Regions from separate parts of the Fodinibius salicampi genome, predicted to be linked through region 2. Evidence: riboswitches for the same ligand, from Rfam matches in the RefSeq annotation. Region 2 holds a riboswitch; the other holds the start of a gene.

What was found. Region 2 has a riboswitch for cobalamin ahead of ABEB05_RS01770 (TonB-dependent receptor plug domain-containing protein). Riboswitches for the same ligand answer to the same signal wherever they lie in the genome.
Region 1: another riboswitch for cobalamin. It lies ahead of metE (5-methyltetrahydropteroyltriglutamate--homocysteine S-methyltransferase); the one in region 2 lies ahead of ABEB05_RS01770 (TonB-dependent receptor plug domain-containing protein).

Annotation. Positions count from the first base shown of each region.
Region 1 is NZ_BAABRS010000001.1:640,688-648,928, forward strand. It holds gene ABEB05_RS02610 (3-keto-disaccharide hydrolase) at 1-97, opposite strand, end outside; gene ABEB05_RS02615 (DNA-binding domain-containing protein) at 491-1,189, opposite strand; cobalamin riboswitch at 1,748-1,952, shown strand; gene metE (5-methyltetrahydropteroyltriglutamate--homocysteine S-methyltransferase) at 2,098-4,425, shown strand; gene ABEB05_RS02625 (ribonucleotide-diphosphate reductase subunit beta) at 4,480-5,466, shown strand; gene ABEB05_RS02630 (ribonucleoside-diphosphate reductase subunit alpha) at 5,669-8,080, shown strand; gene ABEB05_RS02635 (hypothetical protein) at 8,240-8,241, opposite strand, start outside.
Region 2 is NZ_BAABRS010000001.1:431,542-439,782, forward strand. It holds gene ABEB05_RS01755 (ABC transporter substrate-binding protein) at 1-1,000, shown strand, start outside; gene ABEB05_RS01760 (iron ABC transporter permease) at 1,000-2,064, shown strand; gene ABEB05_RS01765 (ABC transporter ATP-binding protein) at 2,064-3,083, shown strand; cobalamin riboswitch at 3,199-3,415, shown strand; gene ABEB05_RS01770 (TonB-dependent receptor plug domain-containing protein) at 3,457-5,382, shown strand; gene ABEB05_RS01775 (YncE family protein) at 5,393-6,451, shown strand; gene ABEB05_RS01780 (Dph6-related ATP pyrophosphatase) at 6,591-7,310, shown strand; gene ABEB05_RS01785 (vitamin B12-dependent ribonucleotide reductase) at 7,589-8,241, shown strand, end outside.

The DNA.
Region 1 (8,241 bases), 210 kb from region 2:
ATTCTCCGTTTGTTTCCTGCGCCGAAGAGGAGAACGCTCCGCCCAGCACCATTGCGATGACAATCATTGCGGTCATTACTTTGATCGAAAATTTCATAATAGTTTAATATGCCTTATAAGTTCGTGTTATACTTTCCCATCAAGGGACAAGCGGTTTATTAATAGCTACCTTACCATACGCATTTTAACCCGTTCCTTCAACTTGTAATATCCTTGTAGAGGATTCTTACAGGCCGAGAGGGGCAGTATACCCCTACTAATAATGCTCACTGCCATGGGAATGATATTCTAAAAGTTATTAGTATAACTTTCTCACTGTTATACTAATAACACTACCTATGTTACCCTAATAACTGTAATACTGTTATCTAAATAACTCTGTGTAAGTTATACTGATAACAGTGAAGTTACGTCGGTTAGGGGGAACGTTACGCAGAATTACAAAGGATAATTCATTCAATATCCTACTAAAGCAAAGGCGGGAGGAGGATCAGGCTAGCTGGAGTTTAGTATCAAGTCTTCCCGATCGAATTTCGGATGAGCTGTGCATTATTGCCCGTATTTCTAGCCGGTAACTGTCAGCCGTGAGGGTATCGGGAATGGCAAAGATCAGCTCTTTGGGCATATTCCGGATGAATCTGTTTACGCGAATCTCTGTACCGTCATGGCTGATAAAGAATACCCCTTGCTGTTTGTCATCCGGATCTGTTTTTAAACGGTAACCACGGACGATAGCGATGCTTCCGGGGGTGAGCAATTCGTTTTTCGTATCGGAATCCACATCTAAAAACCGGGTGATGGCGGGGCGGGGAATATGTCCGTTTACTTTTTCCAGTCGAAGCTTTCCGGGAAGGGTTTTTAAACGCAGCCCACAGTTACAGTTGATATGCAACTGGTGGCGACTAGGATCGAAGTAATCTTCATGATCTTTAAAAATACCCGAGATAGACAGGCTGATATTCATCAGGGGAGTATCAATACGGTGGCCGCGGGAAAGAGCACGTTCAATGGCCGCTTCATAGTTTTCGAGCGTGGCCAGTGCATCGGCTTTAGTTATCGTTGATCCCCGGCTGATCATTTCATCAATAATATCTTCCATCGAAAGGCTTTTCCCGTGCCGGACGATAGCCCGGTGGTCGTTCGGTTTATTGGTCAGATGGTTGGGGTAAAGGGCGTAGGTAATGGGCATAGCTTTTTGTTTGTTTTGAACGTTTATGGGTTGTAATAAATCACCCGTGTCATTCTGAATTTATTTCAAGCTCTGGAGGCGTTAGTATCTGCAATAAATGCTGAAATGGTTTGCATGATATAGTAGTTATGCTCTTTCTCAATAAGTAAGATCCTTTTGGAGGGGAATCCTTACAGATTTTTTGGCCCATATCGGGATTCTGTTAAACCTGTTTATTCAGGAGGTTATTGATAGGACAGGTTGCCAATCCGTTTGGACTGGTTAACAACTCGTCCTGTAAAGCGACCCAGGGCTATAAGTGTTTATAAATAACTGGGTAAAAGGGACAGGAAATAAGTAGCGCGGGAATTAATTCCCGCGCTATTGACTCATACATATAGCTGTTTCAAGTTTACAATGCAGACCCACAACAGAACCTACTGATTATAACTATGCACACTGGTTTTCCATGAAACCACTTTGGTGCCATTTATACATCGAAACTTTCCTCCGGAATGTTAACAACTTAGGCTAAATGTGGAAAAGTAATCGTTGACAATGAACGCCGAAGCTGTTTTCTTAAAAGTAAGATTTAAAGGTGTCCCGACCACGGTCGGGGTGAAAAGGGAATCCGGTGATTCCTGAGAAGGAGAATCCGGAGCTGTTCCCGCAACTGTAATCCGATAGATTTCTTTGTTAAGCCACTGTCTCAGCCCCAAAAGAGATGGGAAGGATCAAGGAAATTTCGGTAAGCCAGGAGACCTGCCTTTAAATTGAGTAAACGAGGCCTTCGGGAGTTAAGGCGTTGTTGAAAGACAGGAACGGCGTAGGTCTTCATTATGGTTTATGTGATATTTTTTATCTCCTGTCTTATCAACGTTTTAGCGTTCTCACCTCGTATAATTATAAGCTAAAACAAGGTATTACTCATGCTTACTCACAACCTCGGATACCCGCGGATAGGTATCAACAGAGATCTTAAAAAAGTCGTAGAATCTTATTGGAAAGGCGATATCAGTAAATCAAAACTGGTGGAATCCACCGAAGCCCTTCGGGTGATGCACTGGACCAAACAGAAAGAAGCCGGCATAGACTGGGTGCCGTCGAATGATTTCTCACTCTATGACCAAGTGCTGGATACGGCGCTGCTGGTGGGGGCTATCCCGGAGCGCTACCAGGAGTTGTATGACCAGGAGAATGACAAAATCCTGAGCTATCCCATTGATACTTATTTTGCCATGGCACGGGGCATACAGGATGAAGATCATGACATCTCGGCCATGGAGATGACCAAATGGTTCAATACTAATTATCACTACATCGTCCCGGAGTTTTCGGCCGATCAGACCTTCCAATGTCTTTCATCAAAAATATTTGACGAGTACGAGGAAGCCAAAGCCGTGGGCGTAATTACAAAGCCCGTGCTTATTGGTCCGGTCAGCTTCTTGCTGCTGGGCAAGGAAAAGGAGGGAGGCGGTGATTTTCACCGCCTAGACCTGCTAGATAAGCTGCTGCCTGTATACCAGGAAATTTTGGATAAGCTCGAGCGGATGGGCGTCGAGTGGGTGCAGATCGAAGAGCCGTTTCTTTCTCTGGACCTTGATGGAAAAGTCAAGAAGGCCTATCGGAAAGCCTATCAAAAACTGGATGAAGACCTGGGAGAATTAAACTTGCTGCTGACGACCTATTTTGAGGGTCTCGGTGAAAATTCGGATCTGGCGTGCGAACTACCGTCAGACGGCCTTCATATCGATCTGGTAGAAGATCAGAATCAGCTGGAAGTGGTGCTTGATAAAATGAATGGGGAGCAAGTGCTTTCCCTGGGATTGATCAACGGACGGAATATCTGGAAAGCAGATCTTGAAAAAGCAGCAGAGATTATTGACCAGGCTGAGGAAGCAATTGGAAGCGACCGGCTTTGGATAGCACCTTCGTGCTCGCTGCTGCACTGTCCGGTGGATCTGGAGCAGGAAACGGATGAGACGGCGCTGCCTGCCGAGGTCAAGCGCTGGATGGCTTTTGCCAACCAGAAACTGGACGAGCTGTCCCTGATGAAGAAGCTCGCAGAGGATTCGTTGACAGACGAAGAGCAGGAACTTGTAAGGGCGCACCAGGCAGATCTGGCTGACAAAGGAGAGTCAGCGCTGGTGCATAATCCCGATGTGCAGGAGCGCATAGAGAATCTGGATGATGGTATCCTACACCGCGACCATCCCTACAGAGAACGAAAAAAGGTACAGCAGAAACATCTGGATCTGCCGGACCTGTTCCCCGCTACCACCATTGGGTCCTTCCCGCAAACTAAAGAAGTCCGGCAGTGGCGAGCGGATTACAGAAAGGGAAAGTTATCCTGGGAAGAGTACGAACAGCATATCAAAGAGGCGATTGATAAACTGATCCAAAAACAGGAAGAGATTGGCTTGGACTTGCTGGTCCACGGTGAATTCGAGCGCAATGATATGGTAGAATATTTCGGTGAGCAGTTTGCCGGATTCGCTTTTACCCGCAACGGCTGGGTGCAAAGCTATGGCACCCGCGGGGTAAAGCCGCCCATCATTTATGGCGATATCCACCGTCCGGAAGCCATCACTGTCAAATGGTCCTCGTACGCCCAGTCCCAAACTGACCAGCCGGTCAAAGGAATGCTCACGGGTCCGGTAACCATCCTGCAATGGTCCTTTCCGCGCGACGACCAGCCCTGGTCTGAAACCGCTAAGCAGATTGCCCTGGCCATCCGCGATGAAGTAAAAGACCTGGAGGAAGCCGGCATACAGGCTATCCAGATTGATGAACCCGCTTTCCGGGAAGGGTTGCCATTGCGGCGTGACGATTGGGATCGTTATCTGGAATGGGCGGTAGATGCCTTCCGCATGGCTTCTACGGTGGTAGAGGACCAAACACAGATCCACACTCATATGTGCTACTCGGAGTTTAATGATGTGATCGAACATATTGCCCGCTTGGATGCGGATGTGATCTCTATGGAGACTTCCCGTTCCCAGATGGAGCTGCTGGATGCCTTTGTGGAGTTCGAATATCCCAATGAAATAGGTCCGGGTGTCTACGATATCCATTCTCCGCGGGTGCCTTCAACCGACGAGATGGTCGCGCTGCTGGAAAAGGCTGCGGATGTACTTGAGCCTGAACAGATCTGGGTAAACCCCGACTGTGGACTTAAAACCAGAGGCTGGGAAGAGACGCTGCCGTCGCTGGAAAATATGGTGGAAGCAGCCCGCCTGATGCGGGATAAAGTATAAAATTTTAATCTATACGGACGTAGCATACTACGTCCCGACAAAATCTATTTATTTATGAACAACAAACTAATAGGACGCACTTCAGTACGTGATAATATTAAACTCAGTGAAGATCCCTCATATCCCATTTTCAAGGAGCTCTACGAAAAACAAAAAAAAGCGATCTGGTTTCCGGAGGAGCTGAATATCCAGCAGGATGCGCTTGACTATCACTCGCTTTCGGATGATGAAAAGGATCTCTTTGATACGGCTGTGGGCTACTTCTGCTCCTCGGAGCTGCTGGTACAGAATGTGCTGGTAAACTCCTTCTTTCCGCTGCTCACCGATCCACACGCCAAGATGAGCTTCAGCACGCAGCTGTTTATGGAGAATATCCACAGCGATTTCTTTGAGATTGTGCTGCAGTCATTCGGTATGGACCGCGAGAAGATGTACGATGTAGCCTTTGATGACCCCATCCTGCGCAAAAAGCAGTCGCTGATTGTGGATGAGATCGACAAGATCAGCTATGAGAAGATCGATCCGGAAACGCTTGAAGGACAGAAGCAGGTCCTGCGGGCCATTTTACTGAATAACATTATCCTGGAAGGGATTTTCTTTTACTCCTCTTTTGCACATTTCTTCGCCCTCAAAGATATGGCCAAGATGAAGAATGTGGTCTCCGGGGTAGAACTGGTGCTGATTGACGAGTCGTTGCACCTGCAGAACGGTATTGAGGCAATCCTGATTATGCTGGATGAAAATCCGGAGATTGTGGAAGATACCGAGTACGTGCAGGATATACGGGACATCATTTTGGAGGGAACCGCCCTGGAAATAGAATACGTGAAACATAAGTTCGGAGACCGTACGATCCTGGGAATTTCTTACGGTGAACTGGAGCGCTACCTGAAGTATATCACCGACCGGCGCCTGCAGGAATTGGGTTTTCAGCAGGAGTTCCACATCAACGAAAATCCCCTGCGATTCCTACAGAAGGAAGATGTAAAGAAGCTGATCAACTTCTTTGAGGTATCCTCAACCGAATATACGAACTATTGATATAGCACCCTATAGATATTGTAAAGACCACTTTCAAAGAGCAAGCAGTCTATTAACCCTTTATAAGGTAACCCCCACAGTTGACAGGAAATGATACTACCGGGCAAAAAAGCTCGGTGGAGACAAAACCCTTGACAAGTGGCAACGAGTAGGGGCTGTGCGGATTAACCTTCAATATTTAACCTTTCAACCTTTCAACACTATGAAAAGAACTGTCATAAAGCGCGACGGAACGGAAGAACCGTTCAGAACACAGAAAATTATTAACGCCATTTTTGAAATTATAGAAGGACTGGAGGTAGAGGACGACTACGAGCTGGTCTTTCTGATCATGAAAGAACTGGACCTAAAAGTCCCGGAGCGGGTGTCCACCGAAGAGCTCGACCGGCTGGTGCTGAAGGCTATAGAACAGCTCATTCCTAAACACCCGGTCTACGATACCCTGGCCACAAGGCAGTTGTTGAAGCTCATTAACAAGCGAATTGACCGGCGACTGGATAGCTTCCGGGAATACCTGAAAAAAGGATTTGAACAGGAGCTGCTGCATGAACGGCTCAAAGCGTTCGATTTTGATCTTCTGGAGCAGTCGGTCAACTTTGAGCGGGACAGCCTGCTTGGTTATTTTGGCTTAACGACCATGAATGACCGTTATCTGATGAAAAACCGCGATGGTGAGGTCATGGAGAAACCGCAATGGTTTTTTATGCGGGTGGCCATGGGCATCGGTAATTCCAACGAGGAGATCGTCAAGATCTACAACAAGCTTTCAAAGCTGGAGTACCTGCATTCCACGCCAACATTGTTTAATTCGGGTACCGTTACCTCGCAATATTCTTCCTGCTATGTGAGCGTTATCGATGACTCCTTGGATTCGATTATGGACAAGGCACGCGAGACGGCATTCCTGGCCAAATATGCCGGGGGTGTGGGGACGGATGTCAGTCGTATCCGGGCTACGGGTTCGAATATTGCTTCGCTGAATGCACCCTCATCCGGGGCCATTCCCTTTATAAAGATCTTTGATACGCTGGTTAACTCCATCCAGCAGGGGGGACGCCGCCGCAGCTCGCAGGTAATCTCCATGCAGCCCTGGCACCTGGATATCGATGGTTTCCTGGATCTGCGGGAAACCACGGGCAACGCCTATTTTAGGACACCATCGCTCAACACGAGCTTATGGATGCCCGACGAAATGATGCGTCGAATTGACCAGGGAGAGCCGATCTACCTGTTTGATCCCGGTGAGTGTTCCGAACTGGTAGATGCCACAGGCGATGACTTCAAAAAGAAATATGAGCAGCGTATTGAGCAGGCCGAAGTCAATGAGTTGGAGCAATTTAGGAAACTGGACAGCCAGGATTTTTTCAAGAAGTATCTCTTCAAGCTGGCGAAAACAGGTCACCCGTGGCTGATCTTTAAAGATGAGCACAACCGCCATAACCCGTGTCCGGAGTATAGCGTGATCAACAGCTCCAACCTATGTACCGAGATCTCCATTCCCAATCGTCCTGACTCTACGGCTGTTTGTACGCTGGCATCGGTGAACCTCTCGAAACATGTGAAAGAGGACCTGAGTGATATCGACTGGGAAAAGCTGGAAGATACGCTCGAAACAATGACCCGGGGATTGGATAATATCCTGGATAAGAATTTTTATCCCTCCGAGGCTGCAGAGCGTAATACAATGGACTTGCGTCCCTTGGGTATCGGACTCATGGGTTTTGCGGAGGCCCTGATCGACCTAGAAATTGCCTATGACTCTGAAGAAGCCGTTATGTTGGCCCGGAAACTGGGAGCCTTCATGCGGAAGATTGCCTACCGTACCTCGCAGGAGCTGGCCGAAGAGCGCGGGGCATTCAGGCATTACCAAGAGATGGAAGAGCAGGGTAAAGGGTATGATTACCCGCCACGCCGCAATGCCGTACTATTAGCAATTGCGCCAACTGCGTCGATCTCCATTATCACCGGTACAACCTCGTCCATCGACAGTTATTTCAGTAATCTTTATTCCCGCGATACTCTTTCCGGCAAGCATATCGTTATTAACCGTCAGCTGATTGAGGACCTGGAAGAAAAAAGAAAGTGGAGCGATGAGATCGCCGATGCCATAAAGGCCAATAACGGCTCGGTGCAGTATATCGATGAGCTTGATGGCGTTATTGACAAAGAGTTGTATAAGACCGCCTATGAGATCCATCCCAAGCGGCAGATTGATATCGCGGCGGCTTTCCAAGAATCCATCGATCAGGCCGTGTCCAAATCGCTGTACATTGATGAGCACTTGCGTGACAACATGGAGGAGATCTATCTTTATGCTTGGGAAAAGAAGCTGAAGTCCACCTATTACTGCTTCATTGACAAGGTAGTAAAAGGGGAGAAGTACACCGAGAAAGTAAATAAAAGGGGATCGCGCAAAGGGTTCGGAGCCTCATCTCCATCTGAAAACGATGGGGCGAAACAGAAAACCGATCCGGTAGAAGAAGATAAGGCAGAACTAGAGGCCAAAGCACGGGAAAAATTTGGTGATGAGGTCGTAGATGAAGCACTCGAAGCCAATGCCGACTCGTGTCCCACGGACCCGATGCTGCGGCGGATTTGTCCGGCGTGTGAATAGTAAATATTTCAAAATATATCAATAGCCCGGGAATACATCCCGGGCTATTGATATATAGTAATGCTAATCTGTTAAAAGTTTAAATATTTTTTATAAATCTGTAATTGATTAATATACAATTGGTTATAGGAAATACTTAAACTAACTATTAGATCTGTTTT
Region 2 (8,241 bases):
TCATAACAATCACAAGCTGCTCGAGATAATAAAGCCTTTTCAGGATCAGGTGGATACACTCCGCTACGCATTGGTGCCCAGAGAGTTAAGTGATGAAGTGCAGGTTGAAGGTGCTGAAGAGATCGCAATCCCCATTAAAAGCCTGTTGGCCACATCAGCTACGCATATCGGACTTACAGATATGCTCGGAACCATCGATATAATTACCGGTATGGCTGGCGCCAATTATGTCTATCATAAAAAAGTTCGGCAGGGTATCGAAGAAGGTAACATAGTGAGCTTGCCACAAGGTGAACTAAACAAAGAAGAAGTGCTATCGCTCGATCCTGATTTAATGATGATATCGGGTGGGCAGTCGTCGCAGTTTGACAATTACAAAGTGCTTATGGATTCCGACATCAACGTGATGGTAAACTCGGAATGGCTCGAAACAACACCTCTGGGGAAGGCTGAGTGGGTAAAAGTGCTGGCCGCTCTGCTAAATAAAGAGAAACTCGCGAATGAGAAATTTGGACAGGTGGCCGAAAAATATAACCGGCTAAAGGCAAAGGTCGATACGGTGGATAAGATGCCACTGGTGATCAATAATATGCCGTATAAAGGCGCGTGGTTTGTGTCGGGCGGAGACAGCTTTACGGCCCAGTTTCTCAAAGATGCCGGCGCAGATTACCCATGGTATGATGAACATGACACAGGCGGACTCCGCAAGAGTTTTGAAGTGGTCTATGAGGTCGGACTCGAAGCCGATATTTGGATCAATCCCGGAACAGCCGAAACCAAGGAAGATATTTTGGACAAAGATTCCCGGTTTAAAGATTTTAACCCCTATAAAACGGGTGAGATCTACAACAATAACCGACGCACAAACGAAAGTGGGGGTAATGACTATTGGGAGTCGGGCGTGGTGCATCCCGAAATATTGCTGGCTGATTATATCAAGATCTTTCATCCCGATGTATTGCCTGAGCACTCTCTGTATTACTACAAACAAGTTGAGTGATGGCTGAGCAATCGACGCAATATCGCACGGGCATGCGTCCGCTTTACTTCTTTCTGCTTATTGGCGGAGTGGCAGGGCTATTTCTGCTTAACCTGGCACTGGGTTCGGTGGATATACCTCTACACGAGATTGTACAAGTGCTACTGGGTGATGGATCGGTCCGCGACTCATGGCAGAAAATTGTGATCAATATTCGTATTCCCCGTGCGGTCACTGCAATTTTGGCTGGCAGTGCGCTATCCCTGGGAGGATTATTAATGCAGACCCTCTTCCGGAATCCCCTGGCAGGTCCCTCTGTATTGGGGATAACCGCCGGGGCCAGCCTGGGAGTGGCTATCGTAATGCTGGCTGGAGGGACCATCACCAGTATCTTTGCCATTCAGCAGCTTTCGGCAATGGGCAGCTGGCTGATTGTTATTGCGGCCAGCCTCGGTTCGGCGGGCGTACTGCTGCTTATTCTGTTGATCTCCATCAAAGTACGAGATAATGTAACGCTGCTCATCATCGGACTAATGGTTGGAAACATGACGATCGCTCTCGTGAGTATCTGGCAGTATTTTAGCCGGCCCGAACAGATACAGGATTACCTTATATGGACCTTTGGAAGCCTGGGTGGAGTGCCGCTGGAACAGCTTTGGATCCTGGGCGCTGTTACCATTGTAGGCACTTTAATAGCGTTGTTACTTGTTAAACCACTAAATGGCTTGCTATTGGGAGAAAGTTACGCCCGAAGTATGGGCTTATCCGTCACCTCTTCCCGGATATGGATTATCATAAGCACAAGTCTTTTAGCGGGGGGCATTACTGCTTTTTGTGGCCCGATTGGATTCATAGGTATTGCAGTGCCACATCTCACGCGCTCTCTATTCGGCACAAATGAACACCGGGTGCTGATACCCGGGACATTGCTGATGGGCGCGCTGCTCCTGCTTGTTTGTGATATTATTGCCCAGGTACCCGGGACTGCAACTACTTTACCTATTAGCGCCGTTACGTCCATGATTGGCGCCCCGGTTGTAATCTGGGTGATCATTCAACGCAAAAATTTACAGGCCTCATTTTAATGGATCCCCATAAGCCTATCATATCTACAGAGAAATTAAGTATCGGATTCTCCGGTCGGGGAAGGGAAGCCCCTAAAACGGTGGCTGCTGGTATTGATGTATCGCTGAAGAGCGGGCAGGTGGTATGTTTGTTAGGGCCCAATGGATCGGGGAAATCCACCTTAATCCGAACACTTGCCGGACTTCATCCACCGTTAAATGGTGAAATAAGTTTGCTGGGAGAGTCGATGGCTCAACTTACCAATAAAGACATTTCCAAAAAGATAAGTACCGTTCTAACGGATCAGCTTACCATAGGTAACTTGACCGTCCGGGAGCTGGTTTCTTTCGGCCGATCTCCCTATACGGGATGGTTTGGTTCTCTGGATAAGCGGGATACTCAAAAGGTGGAATGGGCCATTGAATCCACAGGTATTGCTTCTTTTGTGAACCGGGATGTACTACAGCTGAGTGATGGCGAGCGGCAAAAGGTGATGATTGCCCGTGCTTTGGCCCAGGATACCCCGGCCATGTTACTGGATGAGCCCACAGCCCATCTCGATTTGCCCAATCGGGTAAGTATTATTCGCTTGTTGAGGAAACTCTCGCATAATACTCAGAAAGCGGTACTCTTTTCGACCCATGAGTTGGACTTAGCGTTAAAGGCTGCTGATCATTTATGGCTCATTAGTCTGCAGGGAGAAGTTATTACCGGAACCCCGGAAGACCTCGTCTTGGATGGGACTTTTGAGTCGGTATTTGAAAAGGATAGCTTTGTCTTTGATCGGGCTACCGGTTCTTTTAAGCTGCACGAACCATCCAAAATGCCTATTTATTTGTATGGAAATGAAGTAGGGGTGTTCTGGACACGGAGAGCTTTGGAACGTGCGGGCTATAAAGTGAAAGAATCAAATGGGGCCGGACTGGAAGTAAAGGTGCAGCAATCTGATGATGGGTTCCAGTGGATTGTAACTGAAAAAGGAAAGGGGCACCGGAAAGATTCTGTTCAGCATTTGTTATCGCTCCTCCATGATTTATAAATCACTAGCAAGGAGTAGGTATAAGCAAAGTGATACGCATTTATTTATGGTTAAGGAAATTTTAAGATAGAAAATTAAGTTTCATTTTATCCATAAACGCCCTACTTTTCCTACGCTCTTTGAAATAGTGTGTTGGTTTCCGCCAGCTGGCGGATGAAAAGGGAATTCCGTGCTCCGTATCAAGTTTTTGAACGGAAATTCGGAAGCTGTACCCGCAACTGTAAATCCATGCAAGTGATGTCTCCAACCTTTTGCCACTGTCCGCCGAATAGCGGATGGGAAGGCCGGACATCAGGATGAGCCAGAAGACCTGCCATACAATTTCTATTTCTTGAGAAACTTTCGGGAGTTAAAGTTTCTGCGAGGACATTTTATGACCCAATTATATAAACAAATCAGTACAGCTGTTTTATTCTGTACGTTCTTATTTCTTTATCAGGCAGCCTATGGCCAGACTATAGCTGATACACTTCAATTGGAAGAAATTGAAGTAGTGGCTACCCGTATACACCAGCCTTTAATCTATCAGCCCACGAATGTAGAAGTGACTGATTCTTCGCGCCTCAGTCTTTTAAAGGGACAGTCTATAGGAGAAGTGATAGCCATGGAGTCTTCTCTGTTTATCAAAGAGTACGGGCCGGGCGGCATGTCTACGGCCTCTCAACGGGGACTTTCTTCCGAGCAGATACAGGTGCTTTGGGAAGGCGTTCCTATCAATAGTCCTACGCTTGGGCAAACAGATCTTTCGCTATTGCCCGCCAATATTTTTTCGGAGATACAATTGAGCTCGGGAACGCCAAGCACAGCTTTTGGTGGGGGAAGTTTGTCCGGCGCACTCTATTTGCGATCTGATTGGAATGCCGGGAAATATTTTTCTGCTCGTCAAAGGATTGGGTCATATGGGCAATGGCAATCCTCAATGGAAGGACACTATAGTACTCAAGAACTCCAGGTTTCGGTGCACAGCATGTACGACTACTCTGAAAATGATTTTGAGTATTATAACCGAGCCTATAACCGAACGGAAAAGAGAGAGCATAACCGCAGTAAAGGCGTTAATGTAATGGCTTCGGTAGGTAAAGAATTAAACAATGGACATTGGAAATCTGTTTTTTGGGTGGCTGACAAAGATAATCAAATTCCGGGATCTATTTTAAAAACTGACAGTAAGAGCCGTCAGGAAGATCAAGCTCTTCGCTGGTTAGGTACCTATGAACGTAAGCTTGGGAATGCAGAATTTTCGTTTAAGAACTATTTAAGTCGTGTGGAGCTGAACTATTTTGATCCGGACACAGATACCCGAAGCTTTAGTACCAATAAGCGCTGGATGGTCAGTTCCGATCTGAAATATCCTGTTGCTGAACAGTTGTTATTGAAAGGAGAGATCAGTGGAGCATTGACGGGTGTGACCTCCAATAACTATGTGACTGATAAAAGCCGTAGTCAGTTTAGCATGCTTGCCAATCCGGAAGTGATGCTGGTGGACCACAGGTTAAGGCTATATCCGGCATTGCGAATGGATGCATACAATGATTTTGGAACTGTAGTCAGCCCTTCATTGGGGATAAATTATGAGTTGTTTCCTGATAAGCTTTTTCTGCGGGGACAGCTGAGCCGGGATTTTAATCCGCCCACTTTTAACGCGTTGTACTGGGGACAAGGTGGAAACCCAAATTTGAAAGCAGAGCGAAGTAACACCGGCGAAGCAGGTATTATAATAACTCCGCGAAAATTTTTGGGTGTATCTTCCATTAGATTAACGGGCTATTACAGTAAGATCAGTAATGGCATCCGCTGGTATCCCGGGGATGATGGTATCTATACGCCATCTAATGTAGAAGAGCTAACTACAAAAGGAATAGAAGCCGAAATTGACAATAGTTATTTGATTTCCCCAGGCTGGCAATTGAATATTCAACAATCGGGTATCCTAAACCGCACAGAGATAATGACTCCTCGTTTTCCCGGTGATGAGGCTGTTGGGAGCCAGCTACGGTATACTCCGCAGTGGAAATATAACGGTACCCTCAGCTTACAAAAAGATATTTTTAAGGCTCTCATTCAGTATCGCTGGGTTGGTCGGCGATATACGACTGATACCGAAGACCTGCGTGATTCACTCGATCCTTATCAGGTATTGGATGTGAGTGTACAAACCCAAAAACAACTGCAAGCATTGGAGCTTACATTACAGGCAGGAGTTAAGAATCTCCTGGATACCAATTATGAGATTATTCAGTGGTACGCCATGCCTCAACGAAATTTTAGTTTATCATTAACAGTAACTTATCATTTATAAATTCTCGATTATGAAAATTAGATACATTCCCTTATTACTTTTGATAACAGTGACCCTGAGTTCCTGCCTGGGGGACAACGGAAATAATCCTGATCCACTTGAGCTTGCAACCGTTTATGTTAGCAATGAAGGAAATTTCAGCGATGCAAACGGCACCATTACAAGTTACGACCCCAAATCCGGAAGTACCTTGAAGGCCGCTTTTGAAGATGCTAATGGTCGGCCTCTTGCTGGTATCATTCAATCTGCTAAGATACGCGGCTCTCGAATGTATATCGTGCTCAATGAAGCTAATAAAATAGAAATCGTTGATGTAAGATCGTTGGAAAGCATTGGAACTATTGAGATGTCAACGACTCCAACAGATTTCGAGATTCTTACTGAACAGGTCGGTTATGTAAGCAATCTTTACGATGGAAGCATTTCGATAGTGGATCTGGAAAACTTTGAGGAGACAGATGAAGAACGAATTTCCGTCGGCTCCCAGCCCAGAAGCATGGTCCGAATAGGAAATTTTGTTTATGTCGCCAACAGCGGCTCCGGTGATGATCAAACTGTAACGGTCGTTAATGGAAGCAACGATACCGTCGAAGAAACTATTGAAGTAGGGGCTGGACCTACGGAGATTGCAAGAGATACTGGTAATCGCTTGTGGGTGGTGTGTAAAGGAAAAATAGCCTATGATGAAAACTGGGAGCGCGACCCGGAGAATGATATTCCCGGTAGTGTCCATATCATTGACGGTCAAACAGCTACCGTTATAGATTCTATAGAAACCGGAGGGCATCCTACGGGTATTGCCCTCAATAATAATGGAGCCGAAGCTTATTTAATAGACGAGGTGTTATCCGCGATCAATATGAATACGTTTGAAATAAAAGAGGATACCCTCATTGATCGTACTTTCAGCAGCATTGAGTATATGCCTACCGAAGGCAGACTTTATGTCGGAGACAGTAAGGGATACAGTCAGAATGGACAGGCAATTGTTTATGAACTAGACGGAACAGCGATAGATTCTTTTAGCGTAGGTATTGCACCTAAAGCATTTCACTTCATAGTGAACTAAGTATCGTAAAATTATCGGCGACAAAATGCCGAATGCTAGTATAGCAGAATAGATATAAGAGTTCCGGGGAGGGAAGCCTGCCCGGAACTCTTTATTTTTTATAGCATCCAGATTCAACACAGTCAGAAGTCATTAATAAATGGAAAAAGTGATATTTAATTGGAGTGGAGGAAAAGACTCCTCTTTGTGTTTGCTCAAACTCCTGGAAAGTGATCAGTATGATATTTGCAGGCTGTTGACTACCGTGAATCAGGAGAAAGGCCGCGTTTCCATGCATGGAATCAGGGAAGAGCTGATTCATTTACAGGCTGGGCAAATTGGCATTCCGCTTCATTGTGTAATGTTGCCCGATCAGCTTGATATGGAACAGTACGACCGTATAATGTCCGAGTCATTGCAGGCGTTTAAAAGAGAGGGAGTCCATCTTGGAGCTTTTGGAGATATCTTTTTGGAAGACCTGCGCAAATATCGCGAAAATAAGCTCAGAGAGATTAATGTGGAAGCAATTTTTCCTTTATGGAATAAAGACACTGATCGGCTGGCCCGAGAGTTCATCGACTTGGGATTCAGAGCCATAATTGTTTCTGCCGATGGTCGGAAACTTGATGCCTCATTTGTGGGCCGCGAATTTGATCATCAGTTCTTAAAAGACTTGCCGGAGGGAGTTGATCCCTGCGGAGAAAACGGGGAGTTTCATTCTTTCGTTTTTGACGGTCCGATATTTAAAGATCCCGTTTCATTTGAGAAGGGGAAGCTTGTTGAGCGAAGCTATGAAGCACCCGGTGATTCAGCCTATTCTTTTTCCAATCGACCAGCTCAAGGATCTTCTTGGTTTTTAGATTTGTTGCCGGACAACTAGTTGATAGGGGATTACAAAGCATTAGCTACCTCCCTCAAAGAGTTATCCACAATTAAAATGCGCGAGAAAATATAATTTCTTAGGAATTGGTCTATAGGTGGCTAAAAATTGTGGATAACTTCCCCATTTTGTGGAAAAGTAATTGGGTTTTTTACTTGCTCCAAAGTTGCAGTCCGTTATATTTAATTATAGAAAATGTGGAGTTATTAATTGTTTTATAAATCCCTTCTACAACGCAGGTAAGTAATAATTATTAGTCAAGTAACTGGAGAAATTATATGAAATTTACACGCTTTTATACTCAGGATGATTGGGAAACCCCATTCGGGGACATGAAATTTGAGAGCCGGAAATCGGAGATTAAAAATCCGGACGGCTCAATGGTTTTTTCGATGGATGAGCTAATTGTACCTGAAGACTGGTCGCAGGTATCAACAGATGTGATAGCTCAGAAATACTTTCGCAAAGCCGGAGTCCCCAAAAAGACTAAGAAAGTCAAGGAAAAGGGAGTACCCAAATGGTTGCAGCGTTCCGTACCTGATGAAAAGGCGATGAAAGATATTCCCGAGGATGAGCGTTTTGGCGGAGAGGATGATAGTCGCCAGGTATTTCATCGTCTGGCGGGTTGCTGGACCTATTGGGGCTGGAAGCATGACTACTTTGATTCGGAAAAGAATGCAAAGGTATTTTATGATGAACTGTGCTATATGCTGGCAAACCAGATGGCGGCTCCAAACAGCCCGCAGTGGTTTAATACCGGCTTGCACTGGGCTTATGGCATCAACGGGCCGTCGCAGGGACACTATTATGTCGACGGGAAGTCCGGAGAGCTTAAGCGCTCGGAAGATGCCTATACCCATCCACAGCCGCATGCATGCTTTATCCAGAGCATTGATGACAACCTCGTGAATGAGGGCGGTATTATGGATCT